DNA from 2 places in the Microbulbifer spongiae genome. Region 2 is predicted to be linked to the other one. Evidence: predicted binding sites of a transcription regulator. Region 2 holds the regulator's gene; the other holds the start of a gene.
The links. The regulator LexA, encoded in region 2, represses DNA repair genes until DNA is damaged. The targets are predictions, from matches to a motif close to ACTGTNTNTANANACAGT.
Positions count from the first base shown of each region.

Region 1 (15,354 bases), 1.7 Mb from region 2:
TGCTGCACAGCAAGACAGCCGAGTCCTCCGGCCGCGAGACGCTGTACCAGTGGACCGATGCCCGTTGGTGGGCCTGGGAGGCGGCCATCGCTGCCCGCCCCATCCAGGCACCGCCCAATGCCTATCTGTTCTGCACCCGTGCCGGGGAGCCCTATATCAATGAAGAGGGATTGTGCAGCGACTTTAACAGTATCTGGCGTCGCTGGCTTGATCGCGCCCTGGATGCGGGCGTCATTGAGGCCCGGTTTACCGAGCAGAACTTGCGCGCCAAGGTGGCTACGGATTCCGTGGATTTAGAGCAGGCCAGACGGCGTTTGGGACACACCGATACCACCACAACCCGGCGCCATTACTGGCTTCGCCCGGAAATTGCGGACTGAATTTGGGACAATCAGGGTTTTGTGGGACAGCTGTAAATTGCGAATGCTCTACAGGCCCCATGAAATGGTGGGTCGTGCTGGACTCGAACCAGCGACCAATTGGTTAAAAGCCAACTGCTCTACCAACTGAGCTAACGACCCTTTTCGCGGCTCCTTACAAGGAGACGCGTATCTTACGGATCTTCTGTGAAAAGACAATACCCAATTTAAAAAAAACCAACAAATTTAAGAAGTTAGGCATTTCATGTGAAAAATAGCGCCGAGTGATCATCACTGCGCATAGATTGTCGGGTCCTCAAGGCCTGCTCCGGCGAATCCCGCCGCGCGCAAGCGACAGCTGTCGCAGCGCCCACAGGCTGCACCATCGGTACGGGCCTGGTAACAGGATACTGTCAAGCTGTAATCCACCCCCAAACGTATACCTTCACGCACGATATCCGCCTTGCTCATACTCATCAATGGTGCCCGGATGGATAATCTGCGGCCCTCTACACCCGCACGTGTGGCCAGATTGGCCATCTTTTCATAGGCATCAATATAAGCAGGACGGCAGTCCGGATAACCGGAATAATCCACGGCGTTAACACCCACAAAAATATCCTGAGCCCCCAAAACCTCAGCCCAACCCAGAGCGATAGAAAGGAACACGGTATTGCGCGCAGGCACATAGGTAACCGGGATACCTGCAGTCTCCTCTTCGGGAACAGCAATAGCGTCATCGGTCAGGGCAGAACCACCGATGGCACGCAAATCCAACTCAACCAGTTTGTACGCTCGTGCGCCCAGGCTCTTTGCTACCCGCGAGGCCGCCAGTAGTTCAGATGCGTGGCGCTGACCATAGTTAAAACCCAAAGCGTAGCATTCATAGCCATCAGCGCGCGCCATCGCGAGCACAGTGGCGGAATCCAGGCCACCGGATAGCAAAATTACTGCTTTTTTTGCTGTCATCTGTTCTCCATTGACCAATACACAAGTAGTACCGCGCGATTCATCAGGCCAATCAAACCCCCGGAAGGTCTCCCCACAGTAACTTGTGCAGCTGTATCTGCAAACGCACCGGAAGGCCATCCTCCAGTATCCATTCCGCCAGTTGTCGCGCCCCCAGTTGCTTATAGCTGGGTGAGAAGAGCACCTCACCCACACGCTCTGACAAACGATACCGGTCAAGGGTAAACCTGGCCCAACCATAGTCTTCCCGGTTACAGATCACGAATTTAACCTGATCGTGTCGCGTGAGCACTTGTAGGTTTTCCATGCGATTGCGGTGCTGCTCACCAGATGCCGGAGTCTTCAAATCAACCACCCTGGAAACGCGGCTGTCCACACTGTCCACCGGCATGGCACCACTGGTTTCCAGAGTGACGGAATAGCCCTCATTGCACAGGGCTTCCAGTAGTGGCAAACAGTTTGGTTGGGCCAGGGGCTCACCGCCGGTCACGCAGATATGGTGTGCCGGGTGGCTTCGTACGCGCAGTAATACCTGTTGCAGGGCCATACGCTCGCCGCCATAAAAAGCGTATTCGGAGTCGCAGTAAGTGCAGCGCAACGGGCAACCGGTCAGGCGAACAAATACCGTCGGCAACCCACTATCACGGGCTTCCCCCTGGAGGGAGTAGAAAATTTCACTAACTCTGAGTGATTCTTTGGACAGACTGGTCATACACACCCAACACAAAAACGCCCGAAGGGGAGATGCCATCCGGGCGCGGGATCATAGGCTTTTTCTGTTCAAAAAACCAGCGGTGCTGGGTGCTTCAGCCCCATTATTGGAAGTTTTCCTTGAGATATTTCTGCGCCAGATTTGAAGCCCTGGCATCACTGGCTGCCACCTGCTCAAGCAGGGCACGGGCCTTCTGCTGATCACCCAACTGATGATACACAGTCCCCAGTTTGTAGCGACCATCCCAAACTTTGCTGGAATTGGGGTAGCCATCGAGCAGTGCCACAAACCATTCGCGGGCCTCTTCCAGGTCACCTTGAACCAGTGCTATCTCGCCCAGCCAGTAGTTGGCATTAGGGGCGTATTGGCCGTTGGGGTAGTCTTGCAGCAGTCGCTTGAATTCTGCACTGGCACCACCGTAATCACCATTGCGCGCCAAACCGAAACTGGCCTGATAGCGATCGCGCTCATTGCCACCGGTTTTGGCCTCCGGGGGCATTGAGGATACTGAAGAGTCATCCCGACCTGTAGTGCCGCCATCGGCTTCGGCCGACGGCGATGGCGTCGTGCCACCTAAGCGTGTGATACGCCTGTCCAGGTCCATGTAATCCTCGGTACGCTGCTGCTTGAGACGTTTAATCTCGTGAAGCATCTCTTCCACTGTGCCACGCAATGATTGCACTTCCTGCTGTAGCACCTGCATCTGGTAGTAGAGTTCAGCCTGGGGGTTGGTCTTGGTTCGGGAGCCTGTAGTGGTACTGCGGGCGAGCTTTGGCCCTTGGGTGCTGATGTCATCGGAGGATGAAGAACGCTCCTCCCTGCTGGCAGACAAGTCCACTACCGGAACCTGGGAGAATACCGGCGATGCCACCAATAATGCAGCTGCAGCAATCGCCAGTTTTCTAATCGTTAAAGCCATTGGCATCCATTTTTACGATTAGTTAATAACAACACGACGGTTCATCGCGCGGACAGCTTCGCTGGAACCTATCTCAGCGGGGCGCTCTTCACCATAGCTGATCACTTCCAGATTCGCCCCGTCTACACCCTGCAGCACCAAAAAGTCCCGCACGGCATTGGCGCGACGCTCACCCAGCGCCAGGTTGTACTCACGGGTGCCAAGCTCATCGGCGTGGCCCTCCAGGCGCACAGGGTTCGTAGTGCCACGCATACGGTCTGCGTGAAGAATCAGCAGCTCACGGGTTTCCGGCTTCAACAGGGACTGATCGAAATCAAAGTAAACCACATTTTCCAGAGGCGCCATCGGAACCTCTTCGATATCCACCACAGTCGTCGTTTCTTCCACTAGGTTGTTATCAACCTGGCCGGCCACCTGCTCGCTACTGCCTGTAGTGTCGGTATTGCTACAGCCAGCCATTACCGCCAAAACACAGGCCAGGCCAAGACCTGTTTTTACTGATTTCAACATAAGAAGCTACTCCACTTTTAATATTTTCAAAGATCCTGAAAAGTTTTAATGGTCTTTAAACACCCTGCACCACCAGCGCGCCCGACATCCCGTCTCAATCAACGTACGGCGACCATGCCGGTTCGCGGACATCGCCCCTATCAGAGGGCAGGTTGTATTTTACCCCGGCATCCAGCGACACCGCAGCCAAAATGCCCTTGTCGCCAAGTTTGGTCGCGTACATCAGCATAGCCCCATTTGGCGCGATGCTGGGTGATTCGTCCAATGTGGTCTCCGTGAGGACACGCATCCTGCCCGAATCGATATCCATCGTAGCGATGGTAAAGGTTCCCCGATTGCGATGCACCATGACCAGCGTCTTCCCATCAGGAGAAATACGTGGTCGCGCATTGTAGTCGCCATCAAAGGTTAAGCGGTCCACTTGACCAGTGGCAAGAGTCAATTGATAAATTTGTGGTTTTCCTCCCCTATCAGATGTGAAAACCAGCGATTTTCCATCGGGCATCCAGTTTGGCTCGGTATCAATGGAGAAGTGTCTGGTCATACGGGTGAATTGACCACTTGCCAAATCCAGTACGTAGATTTCCGGATTGCCATCTTTGGAGAGTACCATCGCCAATTTGGTTCCATCAGGGGACCAGGTCGGAGAGCTGTTTAGACCCTTGAAATTGGTTAACTGCTGGCGCTCGCCGGTGCGCAGGTTTTCGCGGAAGATCGCCGGGCGCCCGGTCTCAAAAGAGACATAAGCGAGCTCCTGACCGTTGGGGGCCCACATGGGGGACATCACCGGGGCATCGAAGCGGCGGATCGGCCGGGCACGGGCACCATCAATATCCGCACGCATCAGCACATAGCTGGGCTTGCCGCCACGGGTCTCTTCCCGCACGTACACCATTTCTGTGGAAAAGGCGCCGCGAATGCCGGTCACCGCCTCAAATATTTCATCGGCAGCGCGGTGCGCGATATCCCGAAGCTGAGTTTGTCCTCCTCGAACCTGGCGGGTAAACATCTTGTGCTGACCAAAGACATTCATCAGGTCGAAAGTCAGCAGATACCCGGAGGCCTGGGGTTCAATGCGACCGGTAACGATGTATTCAGTGCCCAAAATGCGCCAGTCCCGGAACACCACATCTTTCGGCGCCTTGGGGAAGGACAGCATATCCGCCTTGGGCACCGGGGCGAACAGCCCGCTGCGGCGCAGATCATCAGAGATAATACCGGACACATCCTCGGGCAAAACACCACTGCCGGACCAGCTGAACGGTGACACCGCAATGGGTGTAGGATCATCAATACCGCTGGTGATATCCACAACCAGTTGGGCACGTGCCTCCAGGCAGGCAGATGTGATAACAATAGCAATGAGGGTTTTTAGTAAGCTCTTGATCATTGGCGAAGATCTTCGACTATAAAGTTCAACATAGTTTTGCGTACTTCACGCTCGAATACGACCGGCTCTTCCCGGGCCAGTTCAGCCACTTCGGGAAAAACCTCCACCTTGCGAATGGCAGTGAGCACCGAGCGATCGAGTGCCGCGTTGCCACTGCCCTCCAAGATATTGGCGGCCACCACTCTTCCGGTGGGCACAAAATTGATTTGCACCAGAGTGCGCATACCGTTGCGAGCGCTCGGTGGACGGCTCCATACCGACTCTATACGCAGCTGAATCGCCTGGGCCACGGACATGACCGCCTGTTCACCTTCGTTTGCCTCCAGCAGCTCCTCTTCCTCCTGCAACGCTTCGTCAAAAGAACTCTGGCGCGCTTTCTCCAGCCGTTCTTTGCGCTCCTTTTCCTCTCTCTCTTTACGCTCTTTTTCCTGGCGCGCTTTCTCTTCCCGGGCCTTGCGCTCTGCCTCGATTCTCGCTTGGCGCTTCCTCTCAGCTGCCCGTTTCTTTTTGCGCTCCAGTGCGGCTCGGCGCTTGCGCTCAATCTCTGCCTGCTGCCTCTGCTGCGCTTCTCGCTGGGCACGCTGTTGTATCTTATCCACCTTTTTGGGTAACTTCTTCTTGGGCGTAACTGCCTCAACTGTCACCAGCCTGGCCTGTACAAACTGTGGCATGGGCTTGTGTTCAGTCCTGCGACTGGCCTCCCAGCCATAAGCGATGACCGCAATCAGGGTCCCGTGCAACAGGAGGCTGATCACAATTGCCAGTGGGTAAGCGCCTGTCTTCACTGGCACCTACCCTTGAGGTGGCTCGGTAACCAAACCGACACTGGGGGCTCCGGCCCGCTGCAATTCGGTCATGGCATTGACAATCAAACCGTAATCCGCATCGGTATCACCCCATACCAGAACCGGGGTTTTTGGCTTTTGACGCAACACCTTGGCCACCGTATCCTGGATTTCCGGAAGTGGCTTGGCCGTCTTCTCATCAGTACCCAGATTCAGGTAGTAGGTACCATCGGCGCGCACCGAGACAATCAGCGGTTCCTCGTCCGGCTCTTCCATCGGCGCCGAGGGCGCGTTGGGAAGATCCACTTTGACCCCCTGCATCAGCAGTGGTGCCGTGACCATAAACACGATCAGCAGTACCAGCATCACATCGATATAGGGCACCACATTGATTTCAGATACCAGCCTTTTCTTGCTGCCTTTGCGAAACACACTCATAGGATTCGCCTGCTCACCACTTAGCCGGAATGCACTTTACGGTGCAGAATCGAGGAAAATTCCTCGGCAAAAGTTTCGTAACTGGACAGCAGCCACTCCGCCTTGGCGGAATAGCGGTTATAGGCTATCACTGCCGGAATCGCCGCAAACAGACCCATGGCCGTAGCCACCAGGGCCTCACTGATGCCAGGCGCTACCGTGGCAATGGTAGCCTGGTGCATAGTGGCGAGACCGCGGAAAGAATTCATGATGCCCCAGACAGTACCGAACAGGCCGATATAGGGGCTGACCGAGCCCACGGTAGCGAGAAATGGCAGATTCATCTCCACTTTTTCCTGCTCCCGCGACATGGCCACACGCATGGCCCGTTCCGTTCCCTCCATCACCGCTTCGGGGCCACTACTGCCCTGTTGGCGCAGGCGGGTGAACTCGGTAAAACCGGCCCGAAACAGGGACTCCACCCCGTCTGTCTCACTCCGTTCGGCACGCTCATTGCCCTCGCGAAACAGCTTGTTCAAATCGGCACCGGACCAGAAGCGGCGTTCGAAACCATTGAGAGCCTGTTTGGCCCGGGACAGATAGAGGCCTCGCTGGATAATCATGACCCAGGAAACCACCGAGGCCAGCAACAACAGCAACATCACAAGCTGTACCAGCAGACTGGCGTTCTGAATGAGTCCCCACAGGGAAAGTTGTTCACCGGCATTCATCTTCTTAAATTACTGCCTTTAATGCTGAAAAAATGGGCCCCGGCAGGGCACAGGGTTTGTGGTTGTGGTCGGAGACACAGGCAACTTTGACCACACCTTCACAAATTAGCTCATTTTGGCGCCAGATTTTTTGCTCGAACGTCACTGCGGCACGCCCCAGTTTGCCAATCGCCGCAGTTGTGCGCAATGCATCATCGAGCCTGGCGGAACAGCGGTACCGGATCTCTGCAGAGTGCACCACCAACAGCAACCCCTGCTGCGGCATCGCCGGCTTATCATAGCCGAGCGAACGCAGCAGTTCTGTGCGCGCCCGCTCCATATACTTCAAATAATTCACGTAGTAGACGATACCGCCTGCATCCGTATCCTCTATATAGACCCGCACAGGAATACTGAAAGCCCCGTTCACCTCTCCCCCTTTGCGTTTTATTTGTCGGGTTTCGGCAAGCCGAAATGCTCATAGGCAAGCCCGGTCACCACCCGCCCCCGCGGTGTGCGGGCAATATAGCCCTGCTGGATAAGATATGGCTCCAGCACGTCCTCAAGCGTGTCCCGCTCCTCACTCACCGCAGCGGCAAGGCTGTCTACGCCGACCGGGCCACCATCGAATTTCTCAATCATGGCCAGCAACATGCGCCGGTCCAACTGGTCGAAGCCCCTGGCATCCACATTGAGCATATTCAGGGCAGCATCGGCGATCGCCGAATCCACCGAGCCATCACCCCGCACCTCCGCGTAATCGCGCACCCGGCGCAACAGGCGGTTGGCGATCCGCGGGGTGCCACGGGCACGCCGCGCTACCTCCAGGGCACCGCCCTCGTCCATGCCCACCCCCATCAGGCCCGCGGAACGGCGCACGATACGGGTCAAATCCTCAACACTGTAAAACTCCAGTCGCTGCACTATGCCGAAACGGTCCCGCAGGGGGGAGGTGAGAAGACCCGCCCGGGTAGTGGCACCCACCAGGGTAAAAGGCGGCACGTCCAGCTTGATGGAGCGGGCCGCCGGACCCTCACCAATCATGATATCCAACTGGTAGTCCTCCATGGCCGGGTACAGGACCTCTTCCACATGGGGGCTCAGGCGGTGTATCTCGTCGATAAACAGGACATCGCCCGGCTCCAGGTTGGTCATCAACGCCGCCAGGTCACCCGCCTTCTCCAGTACCGGGCCGGAGGTAGCCTTGATAGCACCCCCCATCTCCGTGGCGATGATATTGGCCAGGGTGGTTTTGCCCAGGCCCGGCGGACCGAATACCAAAGTATGGTCCAGGGCCTCTTTGCGCAGCTTGGCGGCCTGGATAAAGATCTCCATCTGCTCGCAGACCACGGGCTGGCCCACATAGTCCACCAGCGTTCTGGGGCGTACAGCGCGATCATACTGCTCTTCCTGGCCTGCGGGCCCCATAGACTGGGGCGCCACCAGACGGTCGGCTTCGATCATGAAAACAGCTCCAGATTAAGCGGGCACCATTCCCTTCAGTGCCAGGCGGATCAGGGTCGCGCTGTCGGCATCCGGCTGTTCCTTGCCGGCCCGAGCCACCATTTTGCTGGCTTCCGCGGGTTTATAGCCCAGTGCCGCCAGGGCACTTTCAGCCTCACTGACATGATTCACCTCAGGCGCCGCAGTGGCCGGAACCAGCGGGATATCATTGGTGTGATTAAAGTCCGGTGTCAACTTGTCACGCAGTTCAATAATCAGGCGTTCGGCGGTCTTCTTCCCCACACCGGGCACTTTCACCAGTGCCGCCACATTGTCTTCCGCCACACAGCGGGCCAGGGCAGCCCCATCCAGGCCCGACAAAATGGCCAAAGCCAACTTGGGACCCACACCACTGATCTTGATCAGGGTGCGAAACAGTTTGCGCTCGGCATCCCGGAGAAAACCATACAGTTGTTGCACTGTCTCGGACACCGCCAGATGGGTATGCAGCTGCACCGGCTGCCCCAGGGCGGGCAGCTCGAAAATAGTGGTCATAGGCGCGAGTACCTCGTAGCCCACCCCTTGCACGTCCACCAACAATAATGGCGGCCGCACCTCAGCCAGGGTTCCGCTCAATCTTCCGATCATATGTTATTCCAGTTTTTTGATTTTCCATCCGTGGGTGTGAGGCGCTCTCTATAAACACACCTAAACACTGAACCGGCCCCTGCGATAGCGGCTGGGCATAGCGCCACCCGCAAGCGCGGGGAGCTGCCCCGTATGCATATGACACAGAGCCACGGCAAGGGCATCAGCGGCATCCTCCTGCGGAGAAGCTGGCAGCGACAGCAGGGTTTTGACCATATGCTGCACTTGTAGTTTGTCTGCAGCACCATTGCCGACCACTGCCTGCTTGACCTTGCGCGCCTCGTATTCAGCCACCTCCAGGCCCCGGTGGGTACCGGCCACAATGGCGGCGCCACGGGCCTGCCCCAGTTTCAGGGCGGAACCGGCACTCTTTGACATAAATACATTTTCAATAGCCATTTGCACGGGCCGGTACTGCTCGGCAATCTGGCTCACTGCATCAAAAATCAATTTCAGACGCTGGGGCAAAGGGCCCTTTGGGATACGAATCACGCCGCTGGCCACATAGCGGGCACTGCTGCACTTCACATCGATAATGCCATAGCCTGTTTTTCTTGAGCCGGGGTCAACTCCCAGGATCCGGGTCAAAAGGCAGCTCCCTCAAGATCTGTATGTTTATATAGTAACGGGAGTGTCCCAAGGCGGGGGGAAAGCGTCAAGGGTGAACATCAGATGCGCCGAGAAACGTCGGGGCAGAATGGCGTCTGCCCCCTGGGGGAGCAAGTCTTCAGCCAAGTGCCTCCATCACCTCAACGGGAATATCCGCATTGGTGTAAACATTTTGCACATCATCCAGGTCTTCCAACATCTCGACCAGTGCCAGCACTTTTTCTGCACCCTCCTTATCCAGCGCTATGGTGGTAGAGGGTATCATGGCTATCTCGGCGCTATCCGGCATAAAGCCGGCTTCAGTCAGTGCATCCTTGACGGAGAGGTAGTCCTGGAATTCCGTGGTCACTTCGACGCTGCCGTCATCGTTAGTCTCAATATCCTCGGCACCCGCCTCCAGGGCCGCTTCCATCAGCGTCTCTTCATCGACTCCGGCCTCATAGTACAGCTGCCCCTTGCGCGAAAAAAGATAACTCACCGAACCATCAGTACCCAGGTTGCCACCGCGCTTGGAGAAGGCATGGCGTACCTCTGCCACAGTGCGATTGCGATTGTCGGTGAGGCATTCCACCAGTACCGCCACACCGCCGACACCGTAACCTTCATAAACCACCGCTTCATAGTGTTCGCCATCGGTATTGCCGGCGCCGCGGGCAATGGCCTTATCAATGGTGTCGCGTTTCATATTGGCACCGAGGGCCTTATCAATGGTGGCGCGCAGGGTCGGATTATCATCGGGGTTGGGACCCGCCTTGGCGGCCACGGTCAACTCTCGGATAATTTTGGTGAATACCTTGCCCCGTTTGGCATCCTGGGCCGCTTTGCGGTGCTTGATATTGGCCCATTTACTATGTCCGGCCATCCTCGTCTCTCTTCGTCTGTGCGCGGGGTGGGCAGTGGGCAACACACATTGTCCACAGCGTAAATTGGCGGGCTTGTTTCGCTGGGCCCACCGGGGAAAATCAGCGGATACTCTCTTCTTTCTGGCGCAGGCGGATATTCAACTCGCGCAACTGCCGGGCATCAACCGTACCCGGAGCATCCGTCATGACACAGGCGGCACTCTGGGTTTTCGGGAATGCGATCACATCGCGGATGGAATCACTGCCGGTCATCAGCATCACCAGACGATCCAGGCCAAAAGCGAGACCACCATGGGGAGGAGCGCCGTACTTGAGGGCATCGAGCAGGAAGCCGAACTTCTCGCGCTGCTCCGCCTCACTGATACCGAGGGTACGGAACACCACCTGCTGCATCACCTGATCGTGAATACGCAAGGAGCCGCCACCCAGCTCGGTGCCATTAAGCACCATATCATAGGCGCGGGACAGAGCACCCAATGGGTTCTGTTCCAGCTCTTCGGGGGTACAGGAAGGGGCGGTAAAGGGGTGATGCAGCGCGGTGAGGCTGCCGTCCTCATTTTCCTCGAACATCGGGAAAGCCACCACCCACAGGGGGGCCCACTCACTGGTATAGAGATTCAGGTCCTGGCCCAGTTTGCAGCGCAGTGCACCAAGGGCTTCCGACACTATCCTGGCCTTGTCCGCACCGAAGAAGATGAGATCCCCATCTTGCGCTTGCAGGCGGTCGAGAATAGCAGCGCGGGTTTCGACAGGCAGGAATTTGACAATCGGCGACTGCAGCCCGTTTTCCAGGTCGGCGCGCGCGTTGACCTTGATATAGGCGAGCCCCTTGGCGCCATAGATACCGACAAACTTGCCATAATCGTCAAGTTGCTTGCGGGTCAGCCGATCGCAACCGCCGGGCACCCTGATAGCGGCCACGCGCCCTTTCGGGTCCCTGGCAGGCCCTGAGAATACCTTGAATTCCACTTCGGTCATCAGGTCCTTGATTTCCACCATCTCCAGAGGAATACGCAGATCCGGCTTGTCGGAGCCATAGCGCAACATGGCCTGGTAATGAGTGATACGGGGGAAAGTCCCCAGTTCCACCCCCTTCAACGTCTTAAACAGCGTCCGCACCATGCCCTCGGTGATGGACATGATCTCCTCCTCTCCCAGGAAAGAGGTCTCGATATCAATCTGGGTGAACTCCGGCTGGCGATCGGCGCGCAGGTCCTCATCGCGAAAACACTTGGCAATCTGGTAATAGCGATCAAAACCGGACACCATCAACAGCTGCTTGAACAGCTGCGGGGACTGCGGCAGGGCGAAGAACTTGCCCTCGTGGGTGCGGCTGGGGACCAGATAATCCCGCGCGCCCTCCGGCGTGGCGCGCGTGAGGATCGGAGTCTCGATATCGAGAAATTCATGCGTATCCAGATAGTTGCGGATCGCTGTAGTGAGCCTGGAACGAAAGCGCAGATTGTGCTGCATCTCGTTGCGGCGCAGATCCAGGTAGCGGTATTTGAGGCGGACGTCCTCCCCCACCTCAATGTGCTCGTCCAGTTGAAAAGGGACGGTTTCGGCACTGTTGAGAATCTCCAGCTCGGTCCCATAGACCTCTACCTCGCCGGTAGCCATATTGGGATTCAAGGCCTCCGCAGCACGGGCGCGCACCCGGCCTGTAACCTTCAGCACATACTCGCTGCGCACGCGATCGGCCAACTCAAAATGCTCGGCGGCATCCGGGTCGAATACTACCTGAACGATACCCTCTCGATCGCGCAGATCAATGAAAATCACACCGCCATGGTCACGGCGGCGATCGACCCAACCACAGAGGGTCACTATACGGTCAATGTCCGCGGAACGAAGAACGCCACAGTAGTCGCTGCGCATGGATAAAATTCCCGTTATCGATGGTGAAATGGTTACCTGAGCGTACACATCGCGGGTCTAGGCCGTCTTCGCGGTTTTGTCGCCCTTGGCCTTGCCACTGTTGGCTGCATCCCCGGCCAGGTTTTTCTTGCTGCCCGTCTTGAAGTCGGTCTCGTACCAACCCCCCCCTTTCAGGCGAAACCCAGCCGCAGAGATTTTCTTGCTAAGCTCGGCTTTGCCACAAACTGGACAATCTTTGAGCGGGTTATCGCTTATGCGCTGCAGCGCCTCCATCTCGTGGCCGCAGGCAGTGCACTGGTATTCATAGATCGGCATTACTCAGTACCCGGTGCTTGAAAAAGGGAACAGAGTATACATGAGCCCTTCAGAGGGAAGAAGCCGCTCCGCCCTTTCGGCTAGCCAGGAGGCCCCCGAAGGCCGGTACAAGAGTTATAAAATGCAGAAAAACACTATTTTTCTAGTATTTTCCCGTACGGTCCTGCAAAAACTATATATACTTCCCGTTATCACCCGCTGAGACCACCGTTTTTTTGGACGCAGTGCAGCGGGAGTAGAAACACACTTACCAGACTTACACCGAACAACAAAGAAGGAAACCAGCCATGGCTACCAGGAAAGCTGCTACCAGAACAGCCGCTGCCAGAAAGGCTCCGGCTAAGAAAGCCGCACCGGCCAAGAAAGTAAAGGCTATCAAGGAGAAGTACACCAAGACCCAGATTCTGAACCAGATCGCCGAAAATACCGAACTGTCCCGCAAACAGGTCCAGTCCGTTATGGATGAATTAGGCGACATTATCGAAGGCCATATCAAGAAGCGTGCCGTTGGCGAATTCGCCCTGCCGGGCCTGCTGAAAATCACCACGGTGAAGAAGCCAGCTAAAAAGGCCCGCAAGGGCATCAATCCCTTCACTGGCGAAGAGACCATGTTCAAGGCCAAACCGGCGAGCATTCAGGTGAAGGTGCGTCCGTTGAAGAAACTGAAGGAGATGGCCGAGTCCTGATTCCCCGCCGATCCGAAAGCTGAAAACCCCGCATAAGCGGGGTTTTTTATTCCCGGACCATACAGCGGGATTGCCAATACCACCCAGTAACCATCGCGACCTATTGCAGGCAACATCCGTTAGTGCAAAACCGCCACAAGAATATTTATTGTCCGGCAAATAGCGTAAAATGCCCGGTCTACAGCCAATACAGTCCAGTTAATTCCTATGCGCGCATCCCGCTACCTCATTGCAACCCAAAAAGAAACGCCCAGCGATGCCGTGGTCATCAGCCATCAGCTGATGCTGCGCGCGGGCATGATCCGCCGTTTGGCGTCGGGCCTCTACACCTGGTTACCCACGGGGCTGCGTGTGTTACGCAAAGTCGAGCGTATCGTCCGCGAGGAAATGGAGCGCGCTGGTGCCCTGGAGGTGTTGATGCCGGTGGTACAGCCAGCCGAGTTGTGGGAGGAATCCGGGCGCTGGCAGCAGTACGGCCCCGAGCTGCTGCGTATCCGCGATCGCCACGGCAATGCTTTCTGTCTGGGACCAACCCACGAGGAAGTGATCACAGACCTGATCCGCAACGAGGTCAACAGTTACAAGCAGCTACCAGCCAATTTCTTCCAGATACAGACCAAATTTCGCGATGAGATTCGTCCCCGTTTTGGCGTGATGCGCGCGCGTGAATTCACCATGAAGGATGCCTACTCCTTCCACGACAGCGCGGACTCCCTGCAGGAAACCTACGATGTCATGTACAACGCCTACTGTCGCATCTTTGAGCGCATTGGCCTGGACTACCGCCCGGTGCTGGCGGATACCGGCGCCATCGGCGGCTCAAGCTCCCACGAGTTCCACGTCCTGGCGCAGAGCGGTGAGGACGATATCGCCTTCTCCACGGATTCCCGCTACGCCGCCAATGTGGAGTTGGCCGAGGCTGTCGCCCCGGGGGGGGCGCGGCCCGAGCCGAGCTGCGAGATGCAGGAGGTGTATACCCCGGGTCAAAAATCCATCCCGGCGGTAAATGACTTTCTCAAGGCAGACCCGGCACACTCCGTGAAAACACTGATCGTTCTGGGTGAATGTACACAGGGTGAAACCCCACCGCTGCTTGCACTGGTACTGCGTGGTGATCACGACCTGAATACACTCAAGGCGGAAAAACTGGCCGGTGTCGCCAGCCCATTGCAATTTGCCCCCGAGTCGCGTATCGCGGAGGAATTACACTGTACTATCGGCTCACTGGGCCCGGTGGGGATGGAGATTGAAACCATTGTGGACAGGTCTGCCGCCCATCTTGCGGACTTTATCTGTGGTGCCAATCGCGACGACTATCACTACACCGGCGTCAATTGGAACCGCGATGTGAAACTCGACCGCATTGAGGATCTGCGCAATATTGTCACCGGTGACCCCAGCCCGGATGGCCGGGGTACCCTGGAAGTCAGGCGCGGCATCGAAGTGGGCCATATTTTCCAGTTGGGCGACAAGTACAGCCGCGCCATGAACGCCACCCTCCTCGATGAGAACGGTAAAGAGCAGCTGATGAGCATGGGCTGTTATGGTATCGGTGTGTCCCGTATTGTGGCAGCGGCCATCGAGCAGAAACACGATAGTGCCGGCATACTCTGGCCCGAGGCCATTGCCCCTTTCCAGCTGGCCATTGTGCCCATCAATATGCACAAGAGCGATAGGGTAAGGGACAAGTGCGAGCACCTGTACGAATTCCTGCGCAGCAGAGGCATTGATGTACTGCTGATGGACGAGTCCAAGGCGCGCCTCGGCGCCATGTTGGCGGATATTGAGTTGCTGGGTATTCCCCACCGTGTTGTCATTGGCGATCGCGGTCTGGAGAAGGGCGTGGCGGAGTACAAGGGTCGCGCCGATAGCGAGGCCCAGGACTTTGCCCTCTCCCAGTTGGAGACAGTGCTGCTGGAAAAAATTGACCGCTGACACTTGCATTCCGGCCCGCCACTGTTTGGGCCGGATACCCCGCTTACCCAAGAAAACTCTAGACAGGGGGTAGTACCGCCAGTCAAAAAAGGGGCTGCCCATTTTCCCGGGCTTTTCGTAAAATCTCGGACATGATGAGAAAAGCCACTGCTGCTCTGCTGCTCTGTCTTGCCTGGAGCAGTGTCGAATCCCAAAGCCCCGCTGTG
Region 1 is NZ_CP098023.1:3,532,658-3,548,011, forward strand. Features, by position in the region: gene M8T91_RS14765 (hypothetical protein) at 1-380, shown strand, start outside; tRNA gene M8T91_RS14770 (tRNA-Lys) at 446-521, opposite strand; gene queC (7-cyano-7-deazaguanine synthase QueC) at 651-1,328, opposite strand; gene queE (7-carboxy-7-deazaguanine synthase QueE) at 1,381-2,040, opposite strand; gene ybgF (tol-pal system protein YbgF) at 2,144-2,959, opposite strand; gene M8T91_RS14790 (OmpA family protein) at 2,978-3,469, opposite strand; gene tolB (Tol-Pal system beta propeller repeat protein TolB) at 3,564-4,859, opposite strand; gene tolA (cell envelope integrity protein TolA) at 4,856-5,644, opposite strand; gene tolR (protein TolR) at 5,651-6,082, opposite strand; gene tolQ (protein TolQ) at 6,103-6,792, opposite strand; gene ybgC (tol-pal system-associated acyl-CoA thioesterase) at 6,797-7,201, opposite strand; gene ruvB (Holliday junction branch migration DNA helicase RuvB) at 7,219-8,235, opposite strand; gene ruvA (Holliday junction branch migration protein RuvA) at 8,251-8,862, opposite strand; gene ruvC (crossover junction endodeoxyribonuclease RuvC) at 8,923-9,450, opposite strand; gene M8T91_RS14835 (YebC/PmpR family DNA-binding transcriptional regulator) at 9,590-10,333, opposite strand; gene aspS (aspartate--tRNA ligase) at 10,434-12,212, opposite strand; gene M8T91_RS14845 (FmdB family zinc ribbon protein) at 12,270-12,527, opposite strand; gene M8T91_RS14850 (HU family DNA-binding protein) at 12,815-13,213, shown strand; gene M8T91_RS14855 (proline--tRNA ligase) at 13,421-15,148, shown strand; gene M8T91_RS14860 (lytic transglycosylase domain-containing protein) at 15,280-15,354, shown strand, end outside.
Region 1: ruvC (crossover junction endodeoxyribonuclease RuvC) is a predicted target of LexA. The motif match lies at 9,469-9,486, and genes of this name have one in related genera.

Region 2 (15,354 bases):
TTCCGCTAACGTCATTGAAATTGCCGGGCAAACCGGCCACTAGGGCATTGAACAAAATATAGAAAAGCGGGCCAAAAGACCCGCTTTTATAGAGGCGCTGGCAGAGCTGGCAGCTAACAACCACCAAACCCCACACGACAACAGTTCTTTCAACGAGCAATCCGAGAATCACTCACAGGGAACAACATCTTCCGCCAGCAGTCCTTTGTCACCTTGTTGCATTTCGAACTCAACCGCCTGCCCCTCATTAAGGGTCTTATAACCCTCACCGCGGATGCTGCGGTAGTGAACAAAAATATCTTCAGTTCCTTCTCCACAGGTGATGAAGCCATAACCCCTTGCGTTATTAAACCACTTCACAGTACCTGTAACGCGATCACTCATTGAGACAACCTCATTATTGTTATTGCGCCTACCTCTATTACCCCATGCGTAAAGAGGGACAAACGCCACCCTATTGTTAACAGACTGCACAGTGCAGAATGCTATCTTGAATCATCCTTTGGACAGAAATCCAGCGAACGTAAACTGATTTTTAGATAAAATAGCGCCAGTGTCTAGTTTTCTATGTGAAATAAATACTAGCTTTGTACCTATCCGCGTAATTAACCGTCAAAAGCCTAGTAAAGGGCAGTATTAATATGACTCCCATGTATCTTATTGTACCTGCGGCGAGCTGTCACACACCGCTTCCTGCGTTAATGAAGGAATATCGGCAATATGCACGGTAGAGGTAGGAAATGCACAGGAAGCGCCGTGGCTCTCGACAATCTTCAAGATTGATAACAAAATCTCCTGCTTAATCTCGTGAAAACGGATCCAGTCCGTCGTTCGCGTAAACGTATATACAAAGAAATCCAACGATGAGGCGGCAAAGCTGTTGAAGTTAACGATAAGTGTTCGATTGACATCTATTTCAGGGTGTCGCTGTAGCATTGCCTTTACATCTGAAACAATCGGCGCCATCAAGTGCGCGTCTTCATAACGGATTCCAATAGTTTCGAAAATCCTTCGGTTTAGCATACGAGAAGGGTTTTCTACTGCGATCTGAGTGAAAATGCTATTGGGCACATAGACCGGGCGCAGATCGAATGTGCGTATCCGGGTAAGGCGCCAACCAATATCCTCAACTGTGCCCTCAATCTCCTTATCTGGCGATCGAATCCAGTCCCCCACCGCAAAGGGGCGGTCCAGATAGATCATCAGGCCACCAAAAAAATTCGCCAGCAGGTCCTTGGCCGCGAAACCGACTGCCAGTCCACCGATCCCACCAAACGCCAGCAGGCCACTCACGCTGTAGCCCAGAAACTGCATAATCACAATGCCAGCGGTAACGGCTATAGAGGCCCTGACAAGCTTGCCGATCGCGCGTACCGTGGTTGCATCCATCGGCTTGCCGATATAGCGGGGATTGCTCAGGTTGCACTCGATACTGTGGGAGAAGCGCCAGGCAAACCAGGCCAGAACCAGGATCAGCCCTATCTCACGCACCGGTTCTGCCACAGAGAAGATTTCCGCACCGGTTGCCCGTCCGGCATACTGCGCCGCAAGCGTCAGTCCCAGTAGCCACGCCAAAACCTGCCCCGGGGGCGACAGTGCCCGCACCAGGGCATCATCCCAGGGATTTTCTGTCTTTTCAGCCCGAGCTGCGAACCGCAGGACGAAACGGCCATACATCCAGGCAACTACTGCCGCAATCAGCACGAACAGGAAGACGATCACGATCCAGGCGCGATTCTCACCAAACCAGGTCAGAAGTAAGTGCTCTACAGATTCCACCAATACCCCCTAAATGCTAACAACGTTACAGCCCCCTACCTCCTCAACGCTTCCACCTTAGGGTGGGGCTACCCTGGCACCACAGCCAGAGGTAATCTCAATACCTTATTGGCACCAAGCCAACAATCTCAGACGCAACCGCGATGGCGCTGTAACGCAGAGTCAGCCCATTTGTCTTGACGATCTCATCGGACAGGTAGGGCAGAGGGTTCACGGCCGCTGAATACCCGGAAATTCTCTAGGCTAAAACGCGTGCCATGGATACTCTGAAGAACCAACAATCCACAGCGATCCACCCGGCGGCAGTCAATGGTGCCAGGTTGAAAGCCAGTCGCGCGTTCTGTGCCAACGGGCATTCGTTTCCAGTTCAGCCCAGGCAGTGATAGAGGGCCTGCCGCGCATGGCGCTCAGGCGCACACGGGATTCTGGTTGTGGCACAAACCCCTGCAGGGCGGCGAGGGCTTCCCGGGCCCCCTCACGATTGTTGCACACTACCCCCATATCGCAGCCGGCCTCCAGGGCAGCCCGAATTCTCTCCCCATAGCCGCCAATGATAGCGGCACCTTTCATGGAAAGGTCATCGCTAATGATAACCCCGTCAAAGCCAAGGCGTCCCCGCAGGATATCCTGTAGCCAGTAGCGGGAAAAGCCCACAGGCCGGTCATCGACATTCACGAAGTGAATATGAGCCGGCATCACTGCGTCCAGCTCCGAGGTACCGATACAATCAATAAATGGCAAGGCATCGGACTCCATCACCTGATCCAGGGTGCGCCCATCCTCGGGCAATTCCATATGGCTGTCTTCAAGCACGTGGCCGTGGCCGGGAAAATGCTTGCCGGTAGCCGCCATGCCCGCCTCCCGCATACCCTGAATAAATGGGCGTACAAATGCCGTCAGGCGTTTCGGATCTGCGCAAAAACTGCGGTCACCAATAACCCGACTGTAGGCATCATCTGCATCCAAAACCGGCGCAAAACTGAAATCCACTCCCACTGCCAGCAATTCCGCTGCCAACAGCCAACCCACATCCCGCAATTGCTTTTGTGAGGCTCTTGCGGACAGGGACTGCAGGGATGGCAGACGGGTAAATTCATCGCGAAAACGCTGGACCCTGCCCCCTTCCTGATCGACAGCCAACAACAACTCCGGGCGCAACGCACGGATCGCCGCGATCAACTCCTGCAATTGGGCCCGGTTGTGGTAGTTACGCGCGAAAAAAATCACCCCTCCCACGAGTGGATGCTGCAGCAATTCACAATCCTCACTGGAAAGTTCAAGTCCCTCGATATCGACCATAATCGGTCCCAGCGGTGCGGACATAATAAGCTCCTTGAATAGTTCCGCCGCCTGAACACCCCTTTCAGAGGCTATGTTTCAACAACCTGTAGCATGGCAGCGGCAGCAGGCACCAGTCGTTCCAGGGTCTCTGGCAAACTGCTCTGCGCACCAAAATCCTCTCTCAGGATAGCCTCTATGGCATCGAAACTCGACAGTGTAAAGATGGTTGCACCCAGCATGAAGTACAGGCGCCAGTAGAAGGTGACGGGGTCTATCCCGGGGAGGGCCTCTGCCAGCAGACCGGCAAAACGGCGGTAGCTATCGCCATACCGGGACACGATAAAACGGCGCAAATGCCCCTGGAACTGCGTATAGGCCAACCCTAAAAGGCGCATGAAACGCTGGGGATCGCGACCATGTTCACCGAGGCTGCCGAGCCCCACCCGGTAGAGACTCCCCAGCAGGTCTTCCACACGCAGGTGTCGACCAGATGCAGCACACCCGTCCAGTTCTGACTCCAGCGCGCAGGTGAACGGGGTTAAAAAACGTTCAAACACCGCCTGAATCAATGCCTTCTTTGAACCAAAGTGATAATTGACGGCGGCCAGGTTGACCCCGGCCGTGCTGGTAATTGTCCTTAAGGATGTCTCGGTAAAGCCGCGCTCCGCAAACAGGATCTCTGCGGCGTCCAGTATGCGGCTAACGGTGTCCGTATGGCTCATAAGCAGTCAACCAGGATTTAAAACAGGTGTTTGATTCTGGCCAGACTAGCACACTCCACCGCCGGTCTGTCGACACCCTATTCTACTCCCACATCCCGATCAATCATTGAGGCTGTGATCAGGGGGCTAGCGGTTGGGAGCACATTGTCGATACAGACCGCTCCTTTGGAGAGGTATGATTCGCTCAGTTATGGCTAACCCGGCCGTGGCATACATTGCCGGGTCATTGCAACACAAGCGGCGCAGCCAGCAGCTCCGGGCCGGTGCGAGTCACAAAAGCAGCCCGTTCAATTGCGTTGTTTTTTAAATGCGACGCTTTGTTTGCCGATTAAAATACGAGAAGGAGGCAGGCGCAACACACGGGAAAAATTCCGCTTACTCCTGGGGCCGCATAAATTGCAGTATCAGGTCTGCCGCCTCCTCTACCGTTTCCACGATATGGAATAAATCCAGATCGCCTGCATCAATGCAATCTCGCTCCAAGACCGTATCCACCAGCCAGTTGTAGAGACCACGCCAGTAGTTTCTATCCACTAATACAATGGGAAACCGCCGCACTTTTTGTGTCTGAACCAAAGTTAATGCCTCAAACAATTCATCCAAAGTACCGTAACCCCCCGGCAGACCCACAAAGCCCACAGCGTGTTTGACAAACATAAATTTACGCACAAAGAAATAACGGAAATTTAAACTGATATCCTGATACGGGTTGGCTGTCTGTTCAAAAGGAAGCTCAATGTTCAACCCAATTGAAGTACCCGGCAGGGCAAAAGCTCCGCGATTACACGCCTCCATCAAACCCGGTCCTCCACCGGTGATTACCGAAATACCCTCTGCGGCCAATAGCTCACCGAGCTTCACACCCTGCCGGTACTCGGGGCTACTCTCGGTAAAACGCGCGCCCCCAAAAACCGTAACCGCGCCACTGAGTGCAATCAAACGCTCAATGCCATCTACCAACTCCGACTGTATACGCAGCACCCGCCATGCCTCGGCCATTTTTGCATCCAGCATCGTTCCCTCTCTGTCAGGCCTTTCAACAATCGTGTTTCATTCCCAGTTTTCATAACCAATGTAGCAGCATATACAGCGGGGGTGCATTGGGATTGCATAGACATCAATTCTGTATATAATCCCAGCAACTGTATAAAAATACAGAATACCAGGTAACCCCATGACCAATCTCACTGCCCGACAAACCCAAGTACTAGAGCTGATCAAAACCTATTTGGAAGAAACTGGTTATCCGCCAACCCGGGCGGAAATTGCCCAGGAGCTGGGCTTCCGGTCACCCAATGCCGCAGAAGAGCACCTGAAAGCCCTGGCGCGCAAAGGAGCCATTGAGATGGTCGCCGGCGCTTCCCGCGGCATTCGGATTCCCGACCACCAATCCGGCCTTCCCATCATTGGTCGTGTTGCCGCAGGCCACCCCATTCTCGCGGCAGAACACATCGAGGACTATTGCCATCTCCCTGCCAACTTCTTTCGCCCGCCGGCAGACTACCTGCTCCGGGTACACGGGATGAGTATGCGCGATGCGGGCATACTCGACGGGGATCTGCTCGCGGTACAGAAAACCGAGCAGGTCAGGAATGGGCAGATTGTTGTGGCACGTATTGACGAGGAGGTCACCGTGAAACGCTTCCGCCGCAAAGGCAACCAGGCGGCGGTGCAGTTGCTGCCTGAAAATGAGGACTTCGACATCATTCAGGTGGATATGCGGGACAACCACTTTGTGATTGAGGGGCTGGCGGTGGGCGTCATTCGCCAAACCCCTTGATTTGATCACGCCTTAATACGAAAAACAGCGGCCATTGGCCGCTGTTGAAACCTCTTCGGGGTAACCCCTCGATCAATGGATCGTATGGTTAACCGGCAGTGATTCCTCGTCTTCCTCAAAGTAACCCGGCTCCAGGTCATCCAGATTGTGTACAGCCTCAATGCCCGCTTCCAGCATAGCCCGGGCAATAGCCACCTTGTGTTTTCTCATAAACTGGAGACTCTCGGCTGAGAAATGGATACTCACCAGAGGGTCCTCCTTGTGGCCGCTGCGACGCAAAGCCACATCGCCATTGGCCAGTTCGATAATCTCAAAAGTTTCGGAGGACATTTGCTTTTCCTTCACCACAAATCAATTTGCGCCCAGTGTAACACAGGCTATTTATAAGTTTCAGTGGGCGCAGTCAAGCGAAGCAAATGGTACACAGGTACCCTTAACACTCCTCCAAACTGGCGCGCTGCCTGCGCACCAACTCGCTCAGAGCACCATGCCACTTCAGCAGTATTTCAGCAGAAAGCGCACCGGATGTGGGGGAGGCCATACTGCACAGTGGGATCAGGTTTGCCCCTTTCCGCGCGGATTCCATTGTGGGTGTGGGAGCATACTGCTGCAGCTTTCTCCAGCATTGAAGCAGCTTGCTCAACCAGCTATCTGGATCAGCGTAGAGCAAGGACAATTCCCTGGCCTCACTACTGACCACTCCCCGGCTCTTGAGACTATCCAGGACTACTTGCAATGACTCGGGCTCGAAACCCAATTGCAATTCATTTGCCAGCTCAGCGAGGTAAGCCTTGTAGGCTTTCCACAACTGAAACAGGGCCGCCTCTTGCAGGGCCCTGTTTTGCAAGGCAGATTCGCCAGACAACTGTAACAACAGCTGGCATTTGCGCAGCGCAGAGACAACCAGACCCGTATAGAGATTCGTCATTGATTACCTTGAGCGGCTTTCTTGCGCGGGGGTTTACGTCTGGCAGCGGTGCTTTTACCACCGGGCTCAACCTGCCAAGTGCCTTCGCGATAGAAAGCACGCCATCCTGTCGCTTTGCCCCCCTCTTCAGACTGCACATATTGCTGCTGCATCTTACGACTGAAACGCACCACCGTGTCCCGCCCCTCGTTGTCTTTGAGCGGGGCAGAAAAAAGGAAGCTGTACTTGGGGTCGATTTCGCTCTGGTGAGGCAGTAACTCTTTGACCAGGGGGGCGCGTGTTTCGCGTTTTTTAGGGAACTGACTCGCGGCCAGGAAAAGCCCGGTGGCACCATCGCGCAGAATATAGTGGTCATCCACTTTCAAGCACACCAGCTCCGGCATGGGCACCGGGTCCATTTTCGGCGGCGCCGGTTGGCCATTTTTCAATAACTTACGGGTGTTTTTACAAGCTTCATTGGTACAACCAAAGTACTTACCAAAACGGCCAGACTTCAGTTGCATGTCACTGCCGCACTTGTCACACTCGATCACCGGGCCATCGTACCCTTTGATCTTAAAGGTGCCCTGCTCAATTGCATAACCGCTGCAATCTGGATTGTTACCACAGATGTGGAGCTTGCGGTGCTCATCCAGCAGGTAGCTGTCCATGGCCGTGCCACATTTGGCGCAACGGCGCTTCTCGCGCAAAAGGCGGGATTCCGCTTCCTCATCTGTGTCCGCATCCACCGCCTCATCGCCGGATACCAGGTTCATGGTATTGACGCAGCGCTCCTTCGGGGGCAGAGCATAACCGGAACAGCCCAGGAATACCCCGGTGGAACCCGTGCGAATTTGCATATGGCGTCCGCACCTGCTACAGGTAATATCCGTGTCAGTCGGAGTATTGCGACGCATGCCCTTATCGGTAGACTGCGCCTTTTCCAGGCGAGCGGAGAAGTCCCGATAGAACTCATCGAGTAACTGTTTCCAACCTTTCTCCCCCTCGGCCACCGCATCCAGGGACTCTTCCAGGTTCGCGGTAAAACCATAGTCCATTAAATTTTTGAAGCTTTCACTGAGGCGATCGGTAACAATGTCGCCCATCTTTTCCGCGTAGAAACGCCGGTTTTCCAAACGCACATAGCCGCGGTCCTGAATGGTGGAAATGATTGACGCATAGGTGGAGGGCCGGCCAATGCCGCGTTTTTCCAATTCTCTCACCAGGGCCGCCTCACTAAAACGCGCTGGGGGTTTGGTGAAATGTTGTTTCGGGTCCAATTTCTGCAGGGCGAGCCTGTCGCCGACTTTTACGTCCGGCAGTTCCAGATCCTCCTCCTTTTTGCCCCCGGAAGGCGCCACTTTGAGGAACCCGTCAAAGCGGATAACCCGGCCGCGAGCGCGCAGTTCAAATTCGCCGGCGCTGACCACGATTGAGGTAGAGGTAAATTGTGCTGGCGTCATCTGGCAGGCGACAAACTGTTGCCAGATTAGGTTGTAGAGCCTTTCCGCATCGCGTTCTGCCCCCGATAGCATATTCGGGCCCACACGCACATCGGAGGGTCGAATGGCCTCGTGGGCCTCCTGGGCCCCTGCCTTGCTGCTGTAGGTGTTAGGCACCTTCGGCAGATACGGATCGCCGTAGTGCTCGCCGATATATTCCCGGGCAGATTCCACAGCCTCGCCACTGAGATTAGTGGAATCGGTACGCATGTAGGTAATATGCCCCGCTTCATACAAACGCTGAGCCAGGGTCATGGTCTTCTTCACACCGAAACCGAGGCGGTTGCTCGCCGCTTGCTGCAATGTCGAGGTGATAAACGGGGCACCGGGCTTGGAGCTGGTCGGTTTGTCGTCCCGCCCGCTAACAACAAACGCACTGGACTCCAGTTGCCGCACGGCGCTATTCGCCTGGGCCTCATTGACGGGCCGGAATACCTGACCTGCCTGCTTTTTGACTTCAAGGCGCAGCTTGTCGGCATTATCGGTTTTTGTGTCTGCAAACAGGGACCAGTACTCTTCCGGAATAAAGGCACGGATCTCCCGCTCCCGCTCCACGACAAGGCGTACGGCCACAGACTGCACGCGCCCTGCAGACAACCCCCTGGCCACTTTTTCCCAAAGTAGCGGCGATACCATATACCCGACAATACGGTCGAGAAAACGCCGTGCCTGCTGGGCATTCACCCGGTTGATATTCAATCGCCCGGGATCTTTGAAGGCGCCCTGAATTGCCGACTTGGTGATTTCGTTAAAGACTACCCTGCGATAGCGGTCGTCACTACCGCCGATGGCCTCGCGCAAATGCCAGGCGATTGCCTCTCCCTCGCGATCCAGGTCCGTCGCCAGGTAGATATGGTCAGCGTTTTCGGCGAGCTTGCGCAATTCACTGACAACTTTTTCCTTGCCTGGCAGGATTTCGTAATGTGCCAACCAGCCGTGATCCGGGTCTATGCCCATGCGTTTAATCAGTTGCTCGTGACTCTTTTTGCGCTTGTATGCCGCTTTCGCCTCCGGGGAGAGCCTGCGGGTTTCCGCCGCGCGTCGCGCCCGCGCCTTAGCATCAACAGGCCCTTTGCGGCCCCCACCTGTGGGCAAATCGCGAATATGGCCAACGCTGGACTTAACCACAAAGTCCTTGCCGAGGTATTTGTTGATGGTTTTCGCTTTGGCCGGTGATTCAACAATGACCAGTGATTTACCCATAACTCTCTGATTTGAAATAAAAATTTACTGCTGTTTAAGGCCCGGCAAGCTGCCAGTCCAAGCTTGCGCTGCGCGAATATATAAGCTCCAGCCAGTGCGCGGTCAAGCAAAGCTGACAATTTTCTGTGCCAGACAGCAAATATCCCCACCCTTTAAAGGACTGGGAAGGAGGCGTAGCACCTGGCTCCTCTTGCGGGTATCGGGCCTCGAAAGACTAGTTCTCCACGGGCCTTACCGGGCTCGGTTTGCGAATGGCCCCCTCTATCAGCGGACCGAATTCAGCCAGTGCCGATAACAGTTGTGCAAAGGTCTGCCCTCCACCCGACTCCTCCCACTGGATGCCTAATCCCACATCAGTGGCTACGACTGCATAGGTGTTCACTGGCACTTTTTCCAGTAATTGATGCAGATAATGCCAGGCGGATTTGGGAGCAGCGGGACCGCTACCCCAATCCCAGCGTCCGGCAAAATTCAACTCGTGCGCCACCCGCTGGCGCTGGAGCGTCCAGCCAACCCGCAGCCCTTTGCGGTCCTGCCACCGATGGGAATAAACGGCGGCAGTCCCCCTGCCAGCGGTGGCCGGAAGGGCCTGAATCTGCACAGTAATGCCCGCCCGCGCAGCCCGACTGCGCAAGTCCGCCAGTTGGCGGTCTCGACGGTTGGGTTTCAGCCACATCACCGGCCCCAATACCAACCCAATGACGAGGCCAATAATGATCACTGGTAACCATTCGGACATCACCAATCACCCCAATGAAAGACAAAAACCGCCATTCTGCGCTGTTTCGTATGATCTGTGTCAAACAGTTTTTTTACGGTAGACTGAAAATGACTGTCGAAAGGGTGTATTCATTGAGTCAATAATAGAGACGGGAGAAAGCACATTATGGCGGAATATCAACGGATTTTGGTCGGCCTTGATCTCTCCGAGGAGTCCTCGCAGGTGCTGGAAAAAGCCGCTGCGCTTGCGGGGGCATTTGGCGCAGAGGTGAGTTTGGTACATGCCATAGAGCCTTTGACTTTTGCCTATGGCGGAGATATCCCTATGGACCTTTCCGAAGTCCAGGAGCAATTGCAAACCCAGGCCAAGGAACAGCTCCGCAAGGCTGCCCATGCGCTGAATATTCCCACCGAACGACAACACGTCATTCTCGGCCAGCCCTCTACCGAGATACATCGCCTGGCCGCGGACCTGGGGGCAGACCTGATCGTTATCGGCAGCCACGGCCGCCACGGTCTGGCCCTGTTGCTGGGCTCGACCGCCAATGGGGTGTTACACGGGGCCAAATGCGATGTGCTGGCAATCCGCGTGCACCTGGAAGATAAATAGCTGGTGGGAAGCGGTGAAGGTTTGGTAAACCACTACTCTTCAAGCACCAGAAACACCCTCATCCAGTGCCGCTTTCAAGTTCAGACCAACGCGCAAAAGCGGCTTCCAGTTGTGCCTGCTTTTCAGTCAGCAAGCGCAACCGCTCCTGTACCAAGGACGGCTGTTGACGGAAAAAAGCCGGGTCGGCGACCTCCGTTTGCAAAGTGTCAATTGCCTCTTCGAGGCTCTCAATCAACTCGGGCAGGCTGTCCAGCTCTCTCTGTAACTTGTAGCTGAGCTTTTTTTTGAGTGCCTGGGGCTTTGCTTGTTGCGCGGGCTTGGATGAGGGTGCAAGCTGGGGCAGCTTTTGCGCTTTGGTCCCTGTTACAAAGCGGCCCCCTGGCGAAGAAAGTCGTCGTACCCCCACATACTCGCGAATGTCACCATCCCCTTCGAAGGCCAGGCAGGCGCCCACTACATTGTCTAAAAAGGCGCGGTCATGACTCACCAACAGCACGGTGCCGCCGAAGTCCAGAAGCAGCTTCTCCAGTAGCTCCAGGGTTTCCGCATCCAGGTCGTTGGTGGGCTCATCGAGTACCAGGATATTCGCGGGCTGACTGAACAGCTTGGCCAGCAGAACACGATTGCGTTCGCCACCGCTCAGGGCGTCAACCCGAGTATATGCCTTGGCGCCACCGAACAAAAAATCGGACAAATAGGACATCACGTGGCGGCTCTTACCACCAATAAGTACCGAATCGCGTCCCCCGGCCACATTATCCAAAACCGATAGTGCGGGATTCAACTGGTCGCGGTGTTGGTCAAAATAGGCTATCTGCTGCTTGGTACCCAGGCGCACACGGCCGCGCTGGGGCTGCAATTCTCCCAGCAGCAGGCGGATCAGGGTGCTCTTGCCGGCACCATTGGGACCAATCAGGCCGATCTTGTCACCGCGCATCAAGGTGAAGGAAAGATCGCGAACCAGCGGTTTTTCACCGGGATAGGCAAAGGTGGCACCGGTCAGTTCCGCCACCAGCCTGCCGGATCTTTCCCCGTTATCGATTGATACTCGCGCGATGGACTGCTGGTGCCTGCGCGCCTCCCGCTGACGTCTGAGCGCCTGCAGAGCGCGGACTCGTCCCTCGTTGCGGGTACGGCGGGCCTTGATACCCTGGCGAATCCAAGCCTCTTCCCGGGCCAGCTTCCTGTCGAATAGCGCCTCGGTTCTGGCCTCCTCCACCAACAGTTTTTCCTTCTCCTCCTGATAGCACTCAAACTGGCAGCGAAAGACGCGTAAACGGCCCCGGTCCAGGTCCCATACGGTGCGGGTCAGACGCCGGGCCAGCGCACGGTCGTGACTCACAAATAAAAGTGCGCCACGATAATCGGCAAGGAAGCCCTCAAGCCATTCCACTGCAGCGATGTCCAGGTGATTGGTGGGCTCGTCGAGGATCAACAGATCTGGCTCCATCACCAGTGCGCGGGCAAGTGCCGCGCGGCGCTGCCACCCACCGGAAAGCGCCTCAACCCGCGCTTCGCCATCGAGGCCGAGACGGTCCAACACCCCACTGAGACGTGGCAGCAGGCCCCAGCCCTGTGCAGCTTCCAGTTGCGCCTGCAGCTCGGCAGTGGGATTATCCCGGTAGCCCGCCAATACGGCGCCAATCTCACCCAGTCCACCAGCGACGTAGGCATATACGGAATCTGTACAATCCGACGGCAAGGCCTGTTCAAGCATCGCTATCACCATGCCGCTTGCACGAACAATTTCACCCCCGTCGGGGTCGAGTTGTCCGGTAATCAGGCGCAGCAGACTGGACTTACCCTCCCCGTTGCGCCCCGCAAGGCATATGCGGTCACCGCGCTCGATTTTTGTGCTGACTTTCTCAGCGAGTACTTGGGTTCCGTAGCGAAAACTGACCCCATCCAATAGAAGCAACATAAACACGCACTACACTTAACAAACCCGGAGAGCATTCACGCCAAATGAAAAAGCGAACTCGATACTACGGGCCCAGTGAAAAATCCGCTATTTTAGCATCTTTACCATGCTGTCCTGCACACTGGCCGGGATGCACCCAAAGTCGCGATGAATAAACTGTGGACCGACACAAGCGGGATTGCCCCGCTCTTGATGATCTGGATCTGCCTGGGTGCCCCGTGCAAGGCCCAGCAACAGGTGCAGCTTTCGGAGCAGTTAGCGGCAACGCCGGGCAAAGCAGCGATTGTCTTTCGCCATAAACTGCACAGGGCACGACTCGCCATTGAGCACAACGACCAGCTCCGCCTTAAAAAACTGAAATCTGAGCTCAGGGACTATCCGCTAGCCCCCTATCTGGACTACTGGATCATTCACCAAAAGCTGCCCCGGCTGCCCATGGCGGAAATAGACCGCTTTCTCATCGAGAATGACAATACAGCCATCGGCGACTGGATGCGCATGCAACTCCTTGCACAGCTGGGCAGCCTGGGCCAGTTTAAAACCTATTTGGAATATTACCGGCCAGAGCGACACAACCGCACTGCCCTGCGCTGTTATTATGCCGATGCCCTGTTCCGTCATGGGGACAAGGCCCAGGCCTACCGCCTGGCAAGAGCACTCTGGCTGGTGGGGCATTCCCAAGCGGAGGCATGCGATCCCGTTTTTGCCCAATGGGCAGACGCCGGCGGCCTTACCCAGCAGATGATCTGGAGACGCCATCTGCTCGCACTCAAAGAGGGGAACCTGGCACTGGCCGCCTATATTGCCAGGAAAATGCAAGCCCCCTACAAGGAACTGGCAGCACACTTGCGCCAAGTGCACAAAACCCCTGAGCTGCTGCTCAACCATTCCCGCCTTTTAGTCGGTACCCATCAAAACCGGGAAATCATCCTGCACGGCCTCTATCGATTGGCGCGACAGGATGCAGCCCGTGCCGAACAGGCCTGGCAGCGCTATAGTGCCAATTTTCTCTTCAGCGATACGGAACAGGAGGCAATGTTGCGCCACCTGGCACGACAATTTGCGCGACAGGAGAATATGCAGGGCTTGTTGCAGCTCGGGCGCGGTCGTGCAATCCGCAATGGACATAGTATCGAATGGCTGGCGCGCCAGTCCCTGCGCGAACTGGATTGGGAACAGGTTGCCTTCTGGATTGATCGCCTTCCACCGGCCAAGCAGCAGCTCGACCGCTGGCTCTATTGGAAAGCCCGCTCACTGGAAGAGCTCTACGGCAAGTCACGCACCGGGGCCTCTGCACACCTCTACCGGCAATTGGCACAGAAACGTAGCTACTACGGCTTTCTCGCCGCAGATGTATTGGGGCAGCACTACAGTTTTGTTCACAGGCCCGCACCGATCACACCGGACCAGGTCCAGAAAATAGCGCGCCGCCCGGCCTTACAGAGAGCGCGGGAATTACAGGCCATGGGTGAATTCTTTCATGCGCGCAGGGAATGGAATTACGCCACCAGAGAAATGACTCCCGAAGAATTGCTGGCCGCGGGTAAGGTGGCGAGCCACTGGGGTTGGCATCACAAATCTATCCAGTCTGTACTGGCCGCAGATTATCTGGACGATCTGGAGTTGCGCTTCCCACTGGCCTTTGCAGATATCATTCACAATGCCAGTGAGCGCGTGGGCAGGCAGAACTCGCCATTGGATCCATATTTGATATACGCGGTCGCACGCCAGGAGAGCCATTTCAGTCACGATGCCAAATCCAGCGCGGGGGCTCTGGGGATTATGCAGCTATTGCCCTCTACAGCCCGCGACACCGCGCGCCGTTCCGGGGTGCCCTACCGCCGCAGCTGGGATCTGTTGAGCCCCAACACCAATATCATCCTCGGCAGTTTCTATTTGAGCACCCTGCTCAACCGCTTCGACAACAACCGCATCCTCGCTGCAGCAGCCTATAATGCGGGGCCGTCCAGGGTAGCGAAATGGCTGAGGGAAACCCGCAAACGCCTGCCCTATGACGTCTGGATAGAAACCATTCCCTACAAAGAAACACGTACCTATGTTCAAAATGTCCTGGCATACACGGTCATCTACGCCTACCGTAATGGTGCCAGAATGCAGTTACTGCGGGAGAGTGAAGTCGCAGGCAAGCTGTAACTACCCCAACCTTTGGATCAGCCAGGTTTGCAGCTGCAACCGGTCAAAGGGCCACAGGCAGACGTCTTCAGGGTCGCCGAGCCCCACCGCGGGAATTATCGACTGAAAGCGTTCGAGCAAATACGCATCATCGGCGATATCCACTGCATGCAGCCGCAGATCAAATCGGGCCAGAAGGGGCCAGATCTCCTTTTTTGCCTTTTCACACAGACTGCAGCCAAGCGTTGTGTAAAGTATGAGTTCACCACCCTCTTTCACCCGAAAAATCCCTGCGAGTCTGCCCAGTAAAGACCCGCAGCCCCCGTTCCCAGCAAAAGAGCCACCGCCCAGGCGCGCAGACGGGTCTTGCGAGCCCCGGAAACCTCAACAGCACCAACTCCACCCGACAGGTGAAGGCCATCAACAACCGCAGAAGGCCGGGTGATATCCTCTGGCGCCGCTCCCGCACTGACTGCCCCCTCCATTCGCTCCACTTCAGCCATGGAAACTGCGGGACGCACCGCAGTTCTGTCAATATCATCGGGGGGGCCTACAACGGAAAAGCGCAAGGTATCGAAACGCAGTTCGTCACCGCGTCGCACGCGGCTCTCCGCAACCCGCCGATTATTGACAAAAGTGCCATTGGCTGAACCGAGATCGATGACAAATAACAGTCCTTCGCGCACTTCCAGGCGCGCGTGGCGGCGCGATAAATGAGACAGCGAAAAAGTGATGTCGCACTCCTCCGAACGCCCCACCACCGCACCCCCTTTCACAGGGAACACTTTACCGGCAA
Region 2 is NZ_CP098023.1:1,852,994-1,868,347, reverse strand. Features, by position in the region: gene M8T91_RS07950 (cold-shock protein) at 169-384, opposite strand; gene M8T91_RS07945 (mechanosensitive ion channel family protein) at 658-1,779, opposite strand; gene nagZ (beta-N-acetylhexosaminidase) at 2,086-3,102, opposite strand; gene M8T91_RS07935 (TetR/AcrR family transcriptional regulator) at 3,150-3,782, opposite strand; gene M8T91_RS07930 (LOG family protein) at 4,158-4,796, opposite strand; gene lexA (transcriptional repressor LexA) at 4,957-5,562, shown strand; gene M8T91_RS07920 (hypothetical protein) at 5,635-5,892, opposite strand; gene M8T91_RS07915 (DUF6586 family protein) at 5,996-6,490, opposite strand; gene topA (type I DNA topoisomerase) at 6,487-9,174, opposite strand; gene M8T91_RS07905 (hypothetical protein) at 9,389-9,913, opposite strand; gene M8T91_RS07900 (universal stress protein) at 10,061-10,504, shown strand; gene M8T91_RS07895 (ATP-binding cassette domain-containing protein) at 10,563-12,425, opposite strand; gene M8T91_RS07890 (transglycosylase SLT domain-containing protein) at 12,573-14,579, shown strand; gene M8T91_RS07885 (glutaredoxin family protein) at 14,580-14,837, opposite strand; gene M8T91_RS07880 (FHA domain-containing protein) at 14,834-15,354, opposite strand, start outside.